2 regions of the Thermanaerosceptrum fracticalcis genome follow, and region 2 is predicted to be linked to the other one. Evidence: predicted binding sites of a transcription regulator. Region 2 holds the regulator's gene; the other holds the start of a gene.
What was found. Region 2 encodes HrcA, which represses chaperone genes, less so after heat shock. Its sites were predicted from a motif close to TGTTAGCACTCNNNNNNNNNGAGTGCTAACA; they were not measured.
Positions count from the first base shown of each region.

Region 1: a site for HrcA is predicted at 4,120-4,150, ahead of groES (co-chaperone GroES). Genes of this name have one in related genera too.

Region 1 covers NZ_CP045798.1:1,900,603-1,908,008, reverse strand. Annotated here, with positions in the region: gene BR63_RS09820 (DUF6917 domain-containing protein) at 1-30, shown strand, start outside; gene BR63_RS09815 (FAD-dependent oxidoreductase) at 35-1,342, shown strand; gene BR63_RS09810 (RidA family protein) at 1,496-1,954, shown strand; gene dapA (4-hydroxy-tetrahydrodipicolinate synthase) at 2,168-3,061, shown strand; gene BR63_RS09800 (5-formyltetrahydrofolate cyclo-ligase) at 3,247-3,828, opposite strand; gene groES (co-chaperone GroES) at 4,183-4,467, shown strand; gene groL (chaperonin GroEL) at 4,523-6,154, shown strand; gene BR63_RS09785 (CoA-disulfide reductase) at 6,468-7,406, shown strand, end outside.
Region 2 covers NZ_CP045798.1:1,418,770-1,426,175, reverse strand. Annotated here, with positions in the region: gene lepA (translation elongation factor 4) at 1-226, shown strand, start outside; gene hemW (radical SAM family heme chaperone HemW) at 235-1,371, shown strand; gene hrcA (heat-inducible transcriptional repressor HrcA) at 1,620-2,645, shown strand; gene BR63_RS07465 (TCP-1/cpn60 chaperonin family protein) at 2,667-4,238, shown strand; gene grpE (nucleotide exchange factor GrpE) at 4,252-4,842, shown strand; gene dnaK (molecular chaperone DnaK) at 4,864-6,693, shown strand; gene dnaJ (molecular chaperone DnaJ) at 6,947-7,406, shown strand, end outside.

The DNA.
Region 1 (7,406 bases), 480 kb from region 2:
ATTATCATTACTAAGAAAGAGGAGGAATAGAATTATGGTTAAAGTAGTAGTTATCGGTGGAGGTTGGGCTGGCAGTGCCGCAGCTTTAGCAGCAAGAAAAGCAGGGGCCCAGGTAACCCTCCTGGAAAGAACAGACATGCTCCTGGGCACAGGACTTGTGGGCGGCATTATGCGCAACAACGGCCGCTTCACAGCAACTGAAGAAAACATCGCTTTGGGAGCTCCTGAACTTTTTGATGCCGTCGATGAAACAGCCCGTCATAAGAATATGGAGTTTCCCGGTCATAAACACGCTACCCTTTATGACGTAGCAAAAATAGAACCTGCCGTTAAAGCCAAGCTCTTACAGGCAGGCGTAGAAATTCATTTCCAGGCCCGCTTTACCGATGTGAAAAAAGAGGGAGACCGTATTGTCGGTGTTACGGCCGAAGGAGTAGGTCTGGTGGAAGGTGATGTTTTCATAGATGCTACCGGTACTGCCGGACCTCAAGGAAACTGCACCAAGTACGGCAACGGCTGCGCAATGTGTATCCTGCGCTGTCCTTCCTTCGGTCCCCGGGTCAGTGTGGCCGGTAAGGCGGGGGTACAGGAGATTATCGGTAAAAAAGCCGACGGTTCATTTGGGGCTATGAGCGGTTCCTGCAAGCTGCATAAGGAATCCTTATCCCATGAAATTGTAGAGGAATTAAACCGCACAGGGGTAAAAATCGTACCCATTCCTGCGGAATTACAGAAGAAAGGAGCTCTGGAAAGCAAGGCCTGCCAGCAGTACGCCCTGAAGGAATTTGCCGAGAACGTTATTCTCCTGGATACCGGCCATGCCAAGTTAATGACTCCCTATTATCCCCTAGAAATGCTGCGGCAGATTCCGGGCTTTGAAAACGCCCGTTTTGAAGATCCATATGCCGGAGGTATGGGGAACTCCATGCGTTACCTGGCCATGTCTCCGCGTACTAATGCTTTGCAAGTAGCAGGTGTAGAGAATCTTTTCTGCGGCGGGGAAAAAGCCGGCCTCCTGGTAGGACATACGGAAGCTATCGTTACCGGTACATTAGCAGGCCATAACGCTGTACGTTTTGCCCTGGGTATGGAATTGTTAACTCTTCCCACTGAACTGGCTATCGGTGATGCCATCGATTATGTGGGCAAGCAAATGAAAACAGAAGAAGGTCTCAAGTTTAAATATACCTTCTCCGGTTCCGTTTATTTCGAACGGATGAAACAATTAGGGCTTTACACAACAGATGTAAATGCCATCAAAGCCAGGGTTGAGAAATTAGGCTTGACCGGCGTTTATGCCAAAAAATTAGTGCAAAGCGCCCAAGAAAATGCCGCCAAATAGTTTCGCTTCTGATATCCGACATCCGAATTAGTGACCAGAGTCCAGTGTCCAGAGTCCGGTTTTTTAATAATATTTTTCTGGTCATCGATCACTGGTCACCGGTCACTACCAACTAGCAACTAACAACTAAAAATGAGGTGAAAGTTTATGTCTATGGTAGAAAAAAAATTAGCAGAAATGGGTCTCAGTATTCCTGAGGCGCCAAAACCGGTAGCTGCTTATGTCCCTGCAGTAAAAACGGGAGAATATATCTACACTTCCGGGCAAATTCCTTTAGTCAACGGTGAATTAAAGTTTAAGGGTAAAGTAGGGGCAGAAATGACTCTGGAACAGGGTTATGAAGCAGCTAAAGTATGCGCCTTAAATTGCCTCAGTGTCATTAAAGGCTTAATCGGTGATCTGGATAAAATCGAGCAGGTCGTAAAAGTTGTTGGCTTTGTTAACAGTGCCCCCGGATTTAACATGCAGCCCAAGGTTGTTAACGGAGCGTCTGAATTATTAGGTGCCGTGATGGGCGAAAAAGGATTCCACGCCCGCAGCGCCGTCGGGGTCAATGAGCTTCCCCTGGATGCCACTGTAGAAGTAGAAATGATTGTAAAGGTAAAGGAATAATTAATCATAAAGAGTAAGCCGCCGGATTTCCGGTTAGCTTACTCTTTTTTTGAACAGAAATATTCTCCAATAGTGTTTTTTGTGATAAATTGGGAATAAAGCAGTGCGGCTATCATAGAAGGTAATAGCGAATAAGCGAGGCAGCTTATGAAGGAGCACTTAGAAGTTGTGGAAAAGACGATAAAAATATGAAAAGACAAGAGGAGGATTGATATGACTAAAAAGCCAATAACCGGGGCCTTTCCCCCTGTGGTCACCCCTTTTACAGCTGACGGAGATGTGGATTTTGCAGCATTTCAGGAAAATATCGCCAAATACAATGAAACCGGTTTGGCGGGCTATGTTATTTTTGGTTCTAATGGTGAATACGCTTACCTGGACAAACAAGAAAAACTGGACCTGGTAAAGGCGGGGGTAGAGGCGGCTGCCCAGGATAAGCTGGTTATCGTAGGTTCCGGCTGTGAAAGCACCAGGGAGACCATTGAGCTCACCAATGAATGTGCCCGGCTGGGTGCAGATGCTGCCCTTATTCTCACCCCCAACTACTATAAGGATAGGATGACGAAAGAAGTTTTAAAGAAACATTTCCTAACGGTGGCTGACAATTCTGATATTCCTATTATGTTATACAGTGTTCCCAAGTTTACGGGAGTCACTATCACGCCGGATTTAGTGGGCATACTTTCGCAACATCCCAATATCATCGGTATTAAAGATAGCGCAGGTGACGTAACCCAGCTTGCCCTCCACGTAAACATGACCGGTCCCGATTTCAATGTGCTGGTGGGCACGGCCAATGTGCTCTACCCAGGCTTAGCCATGGGGGCTAAAGGCGGGATTATGGCCCTGGCTAACTGTTGTCCCCGGGAGTGTGTCCGGATGTACCAGTTATACCAGGAGGGTAAGTTTGATGAATTGAGGGATTTACAGTGCCGTCTCATTCCGGTTAATAACGCTGTTACGGGCACTTACGGCATTGCCGGTTTGAAACTGGCCATGGACATGTTAGGGTTTAAAGGCGGGGCGGTGAGGTTGCCGTTACTATCGCTGAACCCACAGGAAAAGGAAGAATTGGTAAAAATCCTGCGAACTGCTCAACTATTATAGGTACAGAACAAAAGCACGCACGTACACTCAAATTAAAATGTTGTGCTTTTGTTCTTTCAAAGGGAACTCATGCGTTCCCTTTGACGCTCCGCTGTTACCCTCCTTATCTAATTTAGGGGACTGCGTTCCCTAACACCCCTAAAATAAGAAAGTTATACTTTCTTATTTTTATTAAAAAAGGAGAGTCATGGACTCTCCTTTTTTACGTAATATGTTCTGCTTTCTGTTATAATAATATCCACTGCTGTATCGTGTGGTTCACGGGGGAGTTCATCCAGCAATTGAAAATCATAGGCCAGACCTACTTTCGTGCAGTCTGATCTTATGGCGGGCAGGAAGCGGTCAAAGTAACCGCCGCCATAGCCCAGCCGGTAACCTTCGCGATCAAAAGCCACACACGGTATGATCAGTAAATCAATATTCTGGACGGGGACAGGGCGTAGGAATTCAGCCTTTGGTTCAAGAATCCCCCAGGTACCCGGGGCTAACTCGTTAAAATCCAGCAGTTCGGAGAGAAGCAGGCTCCTGTCCCGGGGCTGGCAGACAGGTACCACTATTTTCTTTTTTTGCTGCCAGGCTGTTTGCATAATGGCTGAGGTGTCCAGTTCCTTGTTATAGGCAAGATAAATAAGGATGGTTTCAGCTTTTTTATATTCAGGCAAAAAGAGCACACGCTGGGTGATTTCGTGACTCTTACCCTGGACTTCCAGCCAGGATAGAGACTCTCTTCTTTTTAGTAAGGTTTTGCGTAAAGTTTTTTTATCCAAATCATTTCTCTCCTTACTGTTTTTGTTCTCACTAAATCGATTCATATTAATACATTACGAGAAAATTTTACCTATTGCAATGTATAAAAACCAGTAATTACTGGAAACATATTTACTGTTGGTTTAATGTTCCAGCAAAGACCAGGCCAAACAAACCAAAATGTAGCAAATGTGTGAAGTAGAAATAAGGAGCAAAACTGCTTAACAAAAAGAAAAAGGCTGATAATAGCGATTATTTGCCCTATATCGATGTTGCTATCTCATCAGGCCTTTACTATTATTATTTATGGGTATTAGCACTCGATAACGTTGAGTGCTAACAATATATCAACTAATATTAAAGGAGGTTTTTATATGAACATTAAGCCTCTCGGCGACAGAGTAGTCATTAAAACCTTAGCTCAAGAAGAAAAAACTAAGAGTGGCATCGTCCTGCCTGACACTGCCAAGGAGAAGCCGCAGCAAGGTGAGGTTTTAGCTGTTGGTACCGGTAAGACCTTAGAAAATGGCCAAAAGGTACCTCTCGAAGTTAAAGTAGGCGACAAAGTTATCTTCTCCAAATATGCCGGTACTGAAATCAAGATTGACGGGCAGGAAGTCATGATCCTTAACGAAAGAGATATCTTAGCCATCATCTAATTTACTTAAACATTTCGCAGAGCACATATTATTAATTTTTTAAGGAGGGAAAAAAATGGCCAAACAAATTATTTTCGGTGAAGAGGCCAGAAAAGCCTTAGAGAAAGGCGTTAACCAATTAGCAGAAGCTGTTAAGATTACTTTAGGACCAAAAGGTCGGAATGTAGTACTTGATAAAAAATTTGGTTCTCCCACCATCACCAATGACGGTGTTACTATTGCCAGGGAAATCGAATTAGAAGATCCTTTTGAAAATATGGGTGCCCAGCTGGTTAAAGAAGTTGCTACTAAAACTAACGATGTGGCCGGTGACGGTACCACCACAGCTACTGTTTTAGCCCAGGCCATCATTCGTGAAGGTTTGAAGAACGTTGCTGCCGGCGCCAACCCCATGATCCTGAAAAAGGGTATTGAAAAGGCCGTGGCTGCTGCAGTCAACGAAATCAAGGCCGTTGCTAAACCCATCGAGTCTAAAGCTGCTATTGCCCAGGTTGCCTCTATTTCTGCCGCCGATAAAGAAATCGGTGATCTGATTGCCGAGGCTATGGAGACCGTTGGTAATGACGGTGTTATCACTGTTGAGGAGTCCCAGAGCATGGGTACTACCCTAGAAGTGGTAGAAGGTATGCAGTTTGACCGCGGCTACATTTCTCCTTATATGATTACTGATACCGATAAAATGGAAGCCGTCCTCAAAGATCCTTATATTCTCATTACTGATAAGAAGATTTCCTCCATCCAAGAGATTTTACCTGTTTTAGAAAAAGTAGTCCAGTCTGGCAAACAGCTCCTCATTATTGCTGAAGATGTTGAAGGTGAAGCTCTGGCTACCCTTGTTGTCAACAAACTGCGCGGCACCTTTACCTGCGTAGCCGTTAAGGCTCCTGGCTTTGGTGATCGTCGTAAGGCTATGTTAGAAGACATTGCTATCCTGACCGGTGGTCAGGTTATCAGCGAGGAGCTTGGTCTTAAGCTTGATAACACTTCCCTTAACATGTTAGGTCAGGCCGCTACAGTTAAGATCAGCAAAGAAGAAACAACAATTGTAGAAGGCCGTGGTTCCAAACAAGCTATCGATGCTCGTGTAGCTCAGATTCGTAAGCAGTTGGAAGAGACTACTTCCGAATTTGACAGAGAAAAATTACAAGAGCGCTTGGCTAAGCTCTCCGGCGGTGTAGCCATTATCCAGGTTGGTGCTGCTACCGAAACCGAACTGAAAGAGAAGAAGCACCGCATCGAAGATGCTCTGGCTGCTACCCGGGCTGCTGTAGAGGAAGGTATTGTAGCCGGTGGTGGAACTGCTCTCATTCAAGTTCTTCCTGCTCTTGAAAATATAACCTCTGATATTGCCGATGAAATGACAGGTATTAAGATCATCAAGAAGGCTTTAGAAGAGCCAGTGAAGCAGATTGCTTACAACGCCGGCGTAGAAGGTTCCGTTGTTGTAGAAAAGGTAAAAGCATCGGGTAAAGGCATTGGTTTCAACGCGCTGACCGGTGTTTATGAAGACATGATCGCTGCCGGTATCGTTGACCCTGCCAAAGTTACTCGTTCCGCTCTGCAGAATGCCGCTTCCATCGCTGCTATGCTCTTAACTACTGAGTGCTTAGTGGCCGACAAACCTGAGGAAAATAAAGGCGGCATGGGTATGCCTCCCGGCATGGGCGGAATGGGCGGCATGATGTAAAAACTAACAAGAAACCCTTGTATATCAAGGGTTTCTTTCTTCCTATATCCCGTATGACCACATTTTGCCCACATAAAGCAGATATTATATGCCTCTCATTAGTTCGCCGAACTTTTGAGAGGCTTCTTTTTTATTTTCAACAATGTGCGACAGTAAGAACCGTCCCCGTGTCGCAACGAGCCAAGGGGACGGTTCTTATGACACAACGAGGCTCTTTTAACATAGTTTTTTCTAAATTAAGCCTTGACTTTAGGAAAGCAAAAAGAATATGATAAAAACAAAATATACCTAATGGGGGTATGGAGGTGTAAGGATGACTAAATTAGTGGTCATTGGCGGAGTAGCGGCGGGAATGAGTGCAGCCAGTAAAGCAAGAAGAACCAATCAAGGCATGGAAATCGAGGTTTATACTGATGAAGAGTACATTTCCTATGCCGGCTGTGGCCTCCCCTATTTTGTTGCGGGTATGGTGCAGGAAGAGCGGAAGCTCATAGCCAGAACTAAGGAACAGTTTGTCAGGCAGGGAATTAAAGTGTTTACCAACCATAAGGTACTGTCTATTTTACCCACGGAAATGCAGATTATTGTTGTGGACAGTGAAGGCGCAGAAAAGAAAGTGAACTATGATAAACTGGTTATTGCCACAGGGGCCAGGGCCTTTGTTCCTCCTTTACCGGGAAAGGAACTGGACAATGTCTTTACTGTTAAGAGTATTCCTTCGGCAAGACGCATTAAAGAACAGATGCAGAGTGAGCAGGTTAAGAATATTGTCATTGTAGGGGGAGGGTATATCGGCCTGGAAATGGCTGAAGCCTTTGCCGCCTGGAAAAAACAGATAACCATTGTTGAACTGGCTCCCCAACTTCTCGGCAATATTGACGAGGATATGGCAGCCCTGGTCGAAGAGTACCTGGTTAAGGAAGGGGTTCAGATACGAAAAGGTGAAAAAGTTTTGGCCCTGGAAGGCCAGGACCAGGTTAGGAAAGTGGTTACGGATAAAGGTGAAATTCCCGCGGATTTAGTCATCCTGGCTATTGGCATCCAGCCCAATAGTGAGTTAGCGGCCGAAGCCGGTATTCAACTGGGTGTAAAGAAAGCAATTAAAGTCAACAAGTACATGGAAACAAATATCCCCAATATCTATGCGGCAGGGGACTGTGCCACGGCTTATCATCTGCTTTATCAGGATGATGCCTATATACCCTTGGGCACCACAGCCAATAAACAGGGTAAGGTAGCCGGAGAAAACGCT
Region 2 (7,406 bases):
GTTTGAAGTGCCTATCCAGGCTGCCATTGGTAATAAGATCATCGCCAGGGAAACCATTAAAGCTATGCGTAAAAACGTGCTTGATAAGTGTTATGGCGGGGATATTACCCGTAAACGCAAACTCCTGGAAAAGCAAAAAGAAGGTAAGCGGCGTATGAAGCAGGTGGGCAGCGTGGAAATTCCCCAGGAAGCCTTCATGGCCGTCTTAAGCCTTGATGATAAGTAGGTGGGCAGATGGAACGCGCTCTTTATGTACACATCCCTTTCTGTGAAGTCAAATGCCGGTATTGTGATTTCACCTCTTATCCCGGCAGGGGGGAAGGAGAGAAGGAGACCTACCTGCAGGCCTTGTGTAAAGAAGCTAAATATTATGGGAGCTTGTTTCCTGAAGAAAAGTTTAAAAGTCTTTATATCGGAGGAGGAACGCCTACCTGTTTGTCCGGCAGGCAGCTAAGCCTTCTCTTTTCCTTTTTACACGCCTCTTTTACTTTTGGGGATAATATGGAGTGTACCGTAGAGGGTAACCCCGGCACTATAAATAAGGAAAAAATCCTGGCCCTCCTGGAGAGTGGGTGTAACCGCCTTTCCCTGGGGGTACAGAGCTTTTTAGAAGATGATTTAAAAAGGCTGGGGCGTATACACACCCCGCAAGAAGTGTATAATACTTACAGTCTGGCCAGGGAAGCAGGATTTGCTAATATTAATCTGGATCTGATGTACGGCCTGCCAGGGCAATCACTGGCGGGGTGGCAAGAGAACCTGCGCAAGGTGACAGCATTAAGACCGGAACATATTTCCCTGTACCAGCTCCATGTGGAAGAAGGAACCCCTTTTTATACCATGCTCCGGCGCGGAGAAATACAGGAGTTTGATAATGAACTGGCCTTAGCCATGTACGAGGAGGCCATTCATTTTCTGACCGGTGCCGGTTATCATCACTACGAAATAAGTAATTTTGCTTTACCCGGGAAAGAAAGCGCCCATAACCAGGTTTACTGGCGTAATGAAGAATATATGGGCCTGGGTGCAGGTGCATCGGGGTATCTTCAGGGGATACGTTATAGAAACCATTCTGCCCTTCAAGAGTATGTGGGGGCGGTTCATTCCGGTAAAAAGCTCAGAGCGGAAGAGGAAGTAATTACGGAGGAGATGAAAAGAAGCGAGACTATGTTTCTAGGATTAAGGCTCTTAAAGGGTGTGGAAAAGGAACGCTTTTTAGCCAGGCATCATATAACAATGGAAGAGTGTTTCGGAAACACACTCGATAAATTGGTTAAACGGGGATACCTGGTGAATACCGCAACTCATGTGGCTTTAACCCGGCAGGGTTTGTATCTTGCCAATGAGGTTTTTCAGGAATTTCTACCTTAAATACGATTTTCCGACTTCCGAAGTCCGACTGAAAATCACTAGAAGCTAGGAACTAATAAATAGTAACTGCTTCGTGGCCAACTGGCCAACTATCGGTTGTCAGATATCGGTAGGCAGATGTCGATGCCCACGGCGCAGTGCGACAATGGAGACAAGCCGGCGTTGACAAAAAAAAAGGCAAGTGGTATGTTAAAATAGAAAACTTTAGCACTCGATAGAGGGGAGTGCTAACAAGGGGGTGGTACAGCATGAAAATGGATGAAAGAAAACAAAAAGTTTTACAGGCTATCATCCTGGATTACATTGCTACCGCGGAACCTGTTGGCTCTCGTACTATTTCCCGTAAATATAACCTGGGTGTAAGCCCGGCTACCGTAAGAAATGAAATGGCCGACCTGGAAGAATTGGGTTTGATTGAACAGCCCCATACTTCTGCCGGAAGGATACCTTCCCAGTCAGGTTACAGGTATTATGTGGACTGCCTGATGGAAAAAGAGCCTTTGGATAGAGATATCAAAGACATGATCAGCAAGGCCATGATGGTGAGAATCCGGGAAACGGAGGCGCTGATTCAGGTTTCCAGCAAACTGTTATCCCAACTGACTAATTACACGGCCCTTGTCCTGGCTCCTGCCCTGGGCAGGAATGCCCTGCGGCACCTGCAGATCTTACCTATTGATGACAGTAAGGCTGTGGTGGTGATGGTGCTTGATAACGGCCACGTGGAACATAAGGTAATTGACGTTCCCGGAGGCTTAAATCATGAAGACTTCACCGCCATTTCCCGGGTGCTCAATGAACGGCTGTATGGTCTCTCCGTTGAACAATGGCGTCCTACCATCCTGCAAACCATCTATCATGAACTGCTCTACCAGAAAAAACTGCTGAACAGTGTGATTGAGCTGGTAGAAAACGCCATTAGCCTGGAAGAGGAGAATAAAGTTTACCTGGGAGGAACCTTAAACATCCTGAACCAGCCCGAATTTAAAGACATTGAAAAGGTAAAAGGGCTCCTGGAACTCCTGGAGCAGGAAGCGGCTATAAAAGAGGTATTGCATCCTGCCCCGGAGGCCGGGATTACGGTAAAGATCGGCTCGGAGAATATCCATCAGAGCATGAAAAACTGCAGCCTGATTACAGCCACTTACCACCTGAACGGGCGGGTGATCGGCACTTTAGGAGTATTAGGGCCTACCCGTATGGAATATTCTAAAGCTGTGAGTATTCTGGAATATATAACAGAAGCCTTATCCAAAGCCATTACAAGGCTATAAGCATTACCGGAGGTTCCCTGAATGAGTGTAAAACAACAAGTCACGCAGAACTCTGAGGTGGATGAAAGACTGGCGGCCCTGATGACCAATGCCAATGCCATCAGGGCCATTGCCCAGGCCGTAGAAGGGACCATTGGACCCAAAGGCCTGGATACCATGCTGGTAGACCAGTTTGGTGATGTGGTCATTACCAATGACGGTGTAACGATCCTGGATATGATGGATGTCAATCACCCGGCGGCCAGGATGCTCATTAAGATCGCCAAGGCTCAGCAGGAGGAAATCGGCGACGGCACCACCACGGCTACCATTATGGCGGGGGCTCTGGTCAGCGAGGGTGTGGCCCAGGTTTTAAAGGGCGTACCTGTGGCCAAAGTCATCGAGGGGTTACGTATTGGGGTCAAGAAAGCCCTCTCTGTCCTGGAGGCTAAGACCATCCAGATAAAGGACATCCGGGACCCTCTATTGAAGCAGGTAGCCCTGGTGGCAGGCCGGGAGAACGAAGATATTGCCGAACTGGTGGTGCAGGCTGCCATTTTGATGGGCCAGGAAAAGCTTCGCGATCCTTCCTTTAAATTGGCGGAAATCATCCGCGCTGAGGAAGGTGCGGAGAACCAGGTGGTACCCGGGGTGATCATCAACAAAGAGCCCATGAATTCGGAAATGCCAAAGAAACTGGGGCCTGTAAAGGTCCTGGTTATTGATGATGCCCTGGAACCTGAGGAGGTTGAGGATGAAGCCCTGGCTACGGAGGCCGGTTTTACGCGTTATCTGGCCCTGCAGGAAGAATTCAGGAACAACATCAAAAAAATTATAGAAGCCGGTGTTAACCTGATCCTGGTTGACCGGGGAGTAGATGCTGCTGCGGAAGAGTTTCTGACCGACCATCAGGTCATGGTGCTGCAGCGGGTTTCCAATCGAGAACTGCGCCGGGCCGGCGAACATACCGGAGCCAGGCTGTTAAAAAGAACCGGTTTAAAAAAAGAATTAGCTGAGCTGGAAAAATATACCGGCAGTGCCCGGGAGGCCTTCCTGGATGAAAAATTAGAGCATGTGCGCCTGCTGGGGGGTGCAGGTAAAGCCGAGGCGACTATCCTCGTAGGTGCTTCCACAGAAGAGGTTGTGGGCGAGCGGGAACGTATCGCCAAAGATGCCGCTTCCGCCATACAGGCTGCAGTCAGAGGCGGTATTGTCCCGGGAGGAGGGTCTATAGAACTGGCCATCGCCCGGCACATCGAGGAGGCCCGTAAAGATGTCCGGGGCATGGCAGCCTATGGTCTGGATTGTGTGATTGCGGCCCTCAAGAAGCCTTTCTCGCAAATAGTCCTCAATGCCGGTTTTAATCCCCTGGAGAAACTGGGAGATGTTATGGCAGCCCAGGCCGAAAGCGGTCTTGACTCTTTAGGTATCGACTGTGATACCGGGGAAGTAAAGGACATGGGCCAACTCGGTGTATTTGACCCTGCCCTGGTTAAAAAGCATGCCCTTAAGGCTGCGGGGGAGGTAGCGGAAGCTATTCTACGCATTGATACAATTATCAAAAAGAAAGAAACAAAGCCGCACAATGATGTGAAAGGCGAAGATTTTGTCTAGGTGGTGACAAGTGATGGAAAAAGACAGGCCGAATCCTCAGGAAACAGCCGGCACCGAAAGGGAACCGGCGGAAGAGATGAACATGAATCCCGATGAAGAAAACATGGGGATGGAATCTGAGGAAAAACCGGGTAATGAATTAGAAATGCAGCTGGCCCAAAAAAACGCAGAGGTGGAAGAATTAAAGGAGAGAATTCTCAGGCTGCATGCGGACTTTGACAACTACCGCAAGCGTACCAATAAGGAAAAAGAAGAGTGGTTCCAATATGCTTCGCAAGGTGTGGTGATAAATCTCCTGCCTGTCCTTGACAACCTGGAACGAGCCCTGGGTTCTATGGAACAACAGGTGGAAGACAAACAGGGTCTGATGGCAGGCGTCAATATGATTTACCGGCAGCTCATGGATGTGCTCCAGCGGGAAGGCTTACAGCCTATCGAGGCTTTAGGCCGGCTTTTTGATCCCCTGCTCCATGAAGCCATTATGCAGGTACCTGTCGAAGAGGGCCAGGAGGACAATTTAATTGTGGAAGAACTGCGCAAAGGCTATCGTTTTAAAGATAAAGTAATCAGACCAACTATGGTTAAAGTTGCAAAAAACATGTAACTTTAAAGGAGGAAGAAAAGCATGAGCAAAGTGATAGGCATTGACTTAGGTACTACTAACTCCTGTGTAGCATTTATGGAAGGTGGAGAAGCTGTTGTCATCCCTAATGCTGAAGGAAACAGGACCACTCCTTCTGTGGTAGCTTTCTCCAAGTCGGGAGAGCGGCTGGTGGGCCAGGTGGCCAAACGCCAGGCCATTACCAACCCTGACCGTACCATCATCTCCATTAAACGTCATATGGGTACTGATCACAAAGTCCGTATTGATGATAAGGAATATACACCCCAGGAAATCTCCGCCATGATCCTGCAAAAGCTGAAAGCTGATGCGGAAAGTTACCTGGGAACTAAAGTCACCCAGGCCGTTATTACTGTACCTGCTTACTTTACCGACAGCCAGCGCCAGGCTACCCGTGATGCCGGTCGTATTGCCGGTTTGGAGGTCTTACGTATTATCAACGAGCCTACCGCCGCTGCCCTGGCTTATGGTCTCGACAAGGAAGAAGACCAGACCATCCTGGTCTATGACTTAGGGGGGGGAACTTTCGACGTTTCCATCCTGGAACTGGGTGACGGTGTTTTTGAAGTAAAAGCCACCAGCGGCAATAACCGCCTGGGCGGTGATGACTTTGACGAGCGCATCATCAACTGGATGGTAGAGGAATTTAAGAAACAGACGGGTATCGACCTCAAGTCTGACAGAATGGCCTTACAGCGCCTCAAGGAAGCCGCTGAGAAAGCCAAGCATGAATTATCCTCCGTGCTCACTACAAATATTAACCTTCCTTTTATTACGGCAACGGCAGAGGGGCCGCAGCACCTGGATTTAACCCTGACCAGGGCTAAATTTAATGAACTCACCGCTGACCTGGTGGAAATGACCATGGGTCCCACCCGCCAGGCTTTAAGAGATGCCGGGCTGGATGTCAAGGATATTGATAAGATCCTCCTGGTAGGCGGTTCCACCAGGATCCCAGCCGTACAGGATGCCATCAGGAATCTTTTGGGCAAGGAGCCCTTCAAGGGCATCAACCCCGATGAATGTGTGGCCATCGGTGCTGCTATCCAGGCAGGGGTACTGGCCGGAGAAGTAAAAGATGTTCTGCTTTTGGACGTTACACCTCTTTCCCTGGGTATTGAGACCCTGGGCGGGGTATTTACCCGCCTGATTGAGCGCAATACCACCATTCCTACTTCCAAGAGCCAGATTTTCTCTACAGCTGCCGATAACCAGACAACAGTAGAAATTCATGTGCTGCAGGGTGAACGGGAAATGGCTGCCTACAACAAGACCCTGGGCCGTTTCCAGCTTACCGGTATTCCTCCTGCCCCCAGGGGTGTGCCTCAGATTGAAGTCAAGTTCGACATTGATGCCAACGGTATCGTCAACGTATCGGCGAAGGACCTGGGAACAGGTAAAGAACAGAAAATTACCATTACCGCTTCCACGGGGCTTTCCAAAGATGAGATCGAAAGAATGGTAAAAGAAGCGGAAAAGAACGCTGCTGAAGATAAGAAACGTAAAGAAGAGGCGGAAATCAGGAACCAGGCTGACAACCTCATCTATCAGACGGAAAAAACCCTGAAAGAGGCGGGGGATAAGGCCGACAAAGGGGAAGTAGACAAGATTAATGAGGCCAAGGAAGCCTTGAAGAACGCCATGCAGAGTAACAATGTGGAAGAAATCAAGGCTAAGTCGGAAGCCCTTACCAATGTCCTGTATCAGCTCACTGCCAAAATGTACCAGAATGCCGGTGCCGGGGCCCCCGGTGGGGAAGGGCCCAAGGAGGGAGCCGGCAAGAGCCAGGATAATGTGGTTGACGCCGATTATGAAATTAAGGAAGATAAATAATTAAGGAAAGGCTCCCGCTAAGGTGAGGACTTTGGCGTGAGCCCTCTTTCTTGATAACCTTTTCGGTGACCGGTGACCTGTGACCAGGATCAGTGATCGGTGACCAGTGACCAGTTAATAAACCGGACTCCGGACACTGGGCTCTGATCACTTACACAGGTGCCGGACTCCGGACACTGGACTCCGGTCACTGAATTCGGATATCGGATGTCGGTAAGCGGAAATCGTTTAAAAGAGTGAGGAGGTGACACCGGTGGCCAAAAGAGACTATTATGAGGTATTAGGTGTAGAACGAAATGCCTCAGAGACAGAAATAAAGAAAGCATACAGGAAGTTGGCCCGGCAGTATCACCCTGATGTAAACCCAGGCGACAAAACTGCTGAGGAAAGATTCAAGGAAATCAATGAAGCCTATGAAGTTCTAAGTGACCCCGATAAGCGGGCACGCTATGATCAGTTTGGTCATGCCGGTACCGATCCCAACGGTTTTGGCGGCTTTGGAGGCTTTGGCGGAGCCGGTGACTTTACCGGATTCGGCGATATTTTTGATATGTTCTTTGGGGGAGCCGCCCAAAGAGCCAACCGGGGACCGCAAGTCGGTTCCGACTTGCGCCTCGATCTGGAATTAACCTTTGAAGAGGCTGCCTTTGGTGTGGAAAAGGATATTGAATTACCCAGGTTAGAAAACTGTCCTACCTGTGAAGGTACCGGCG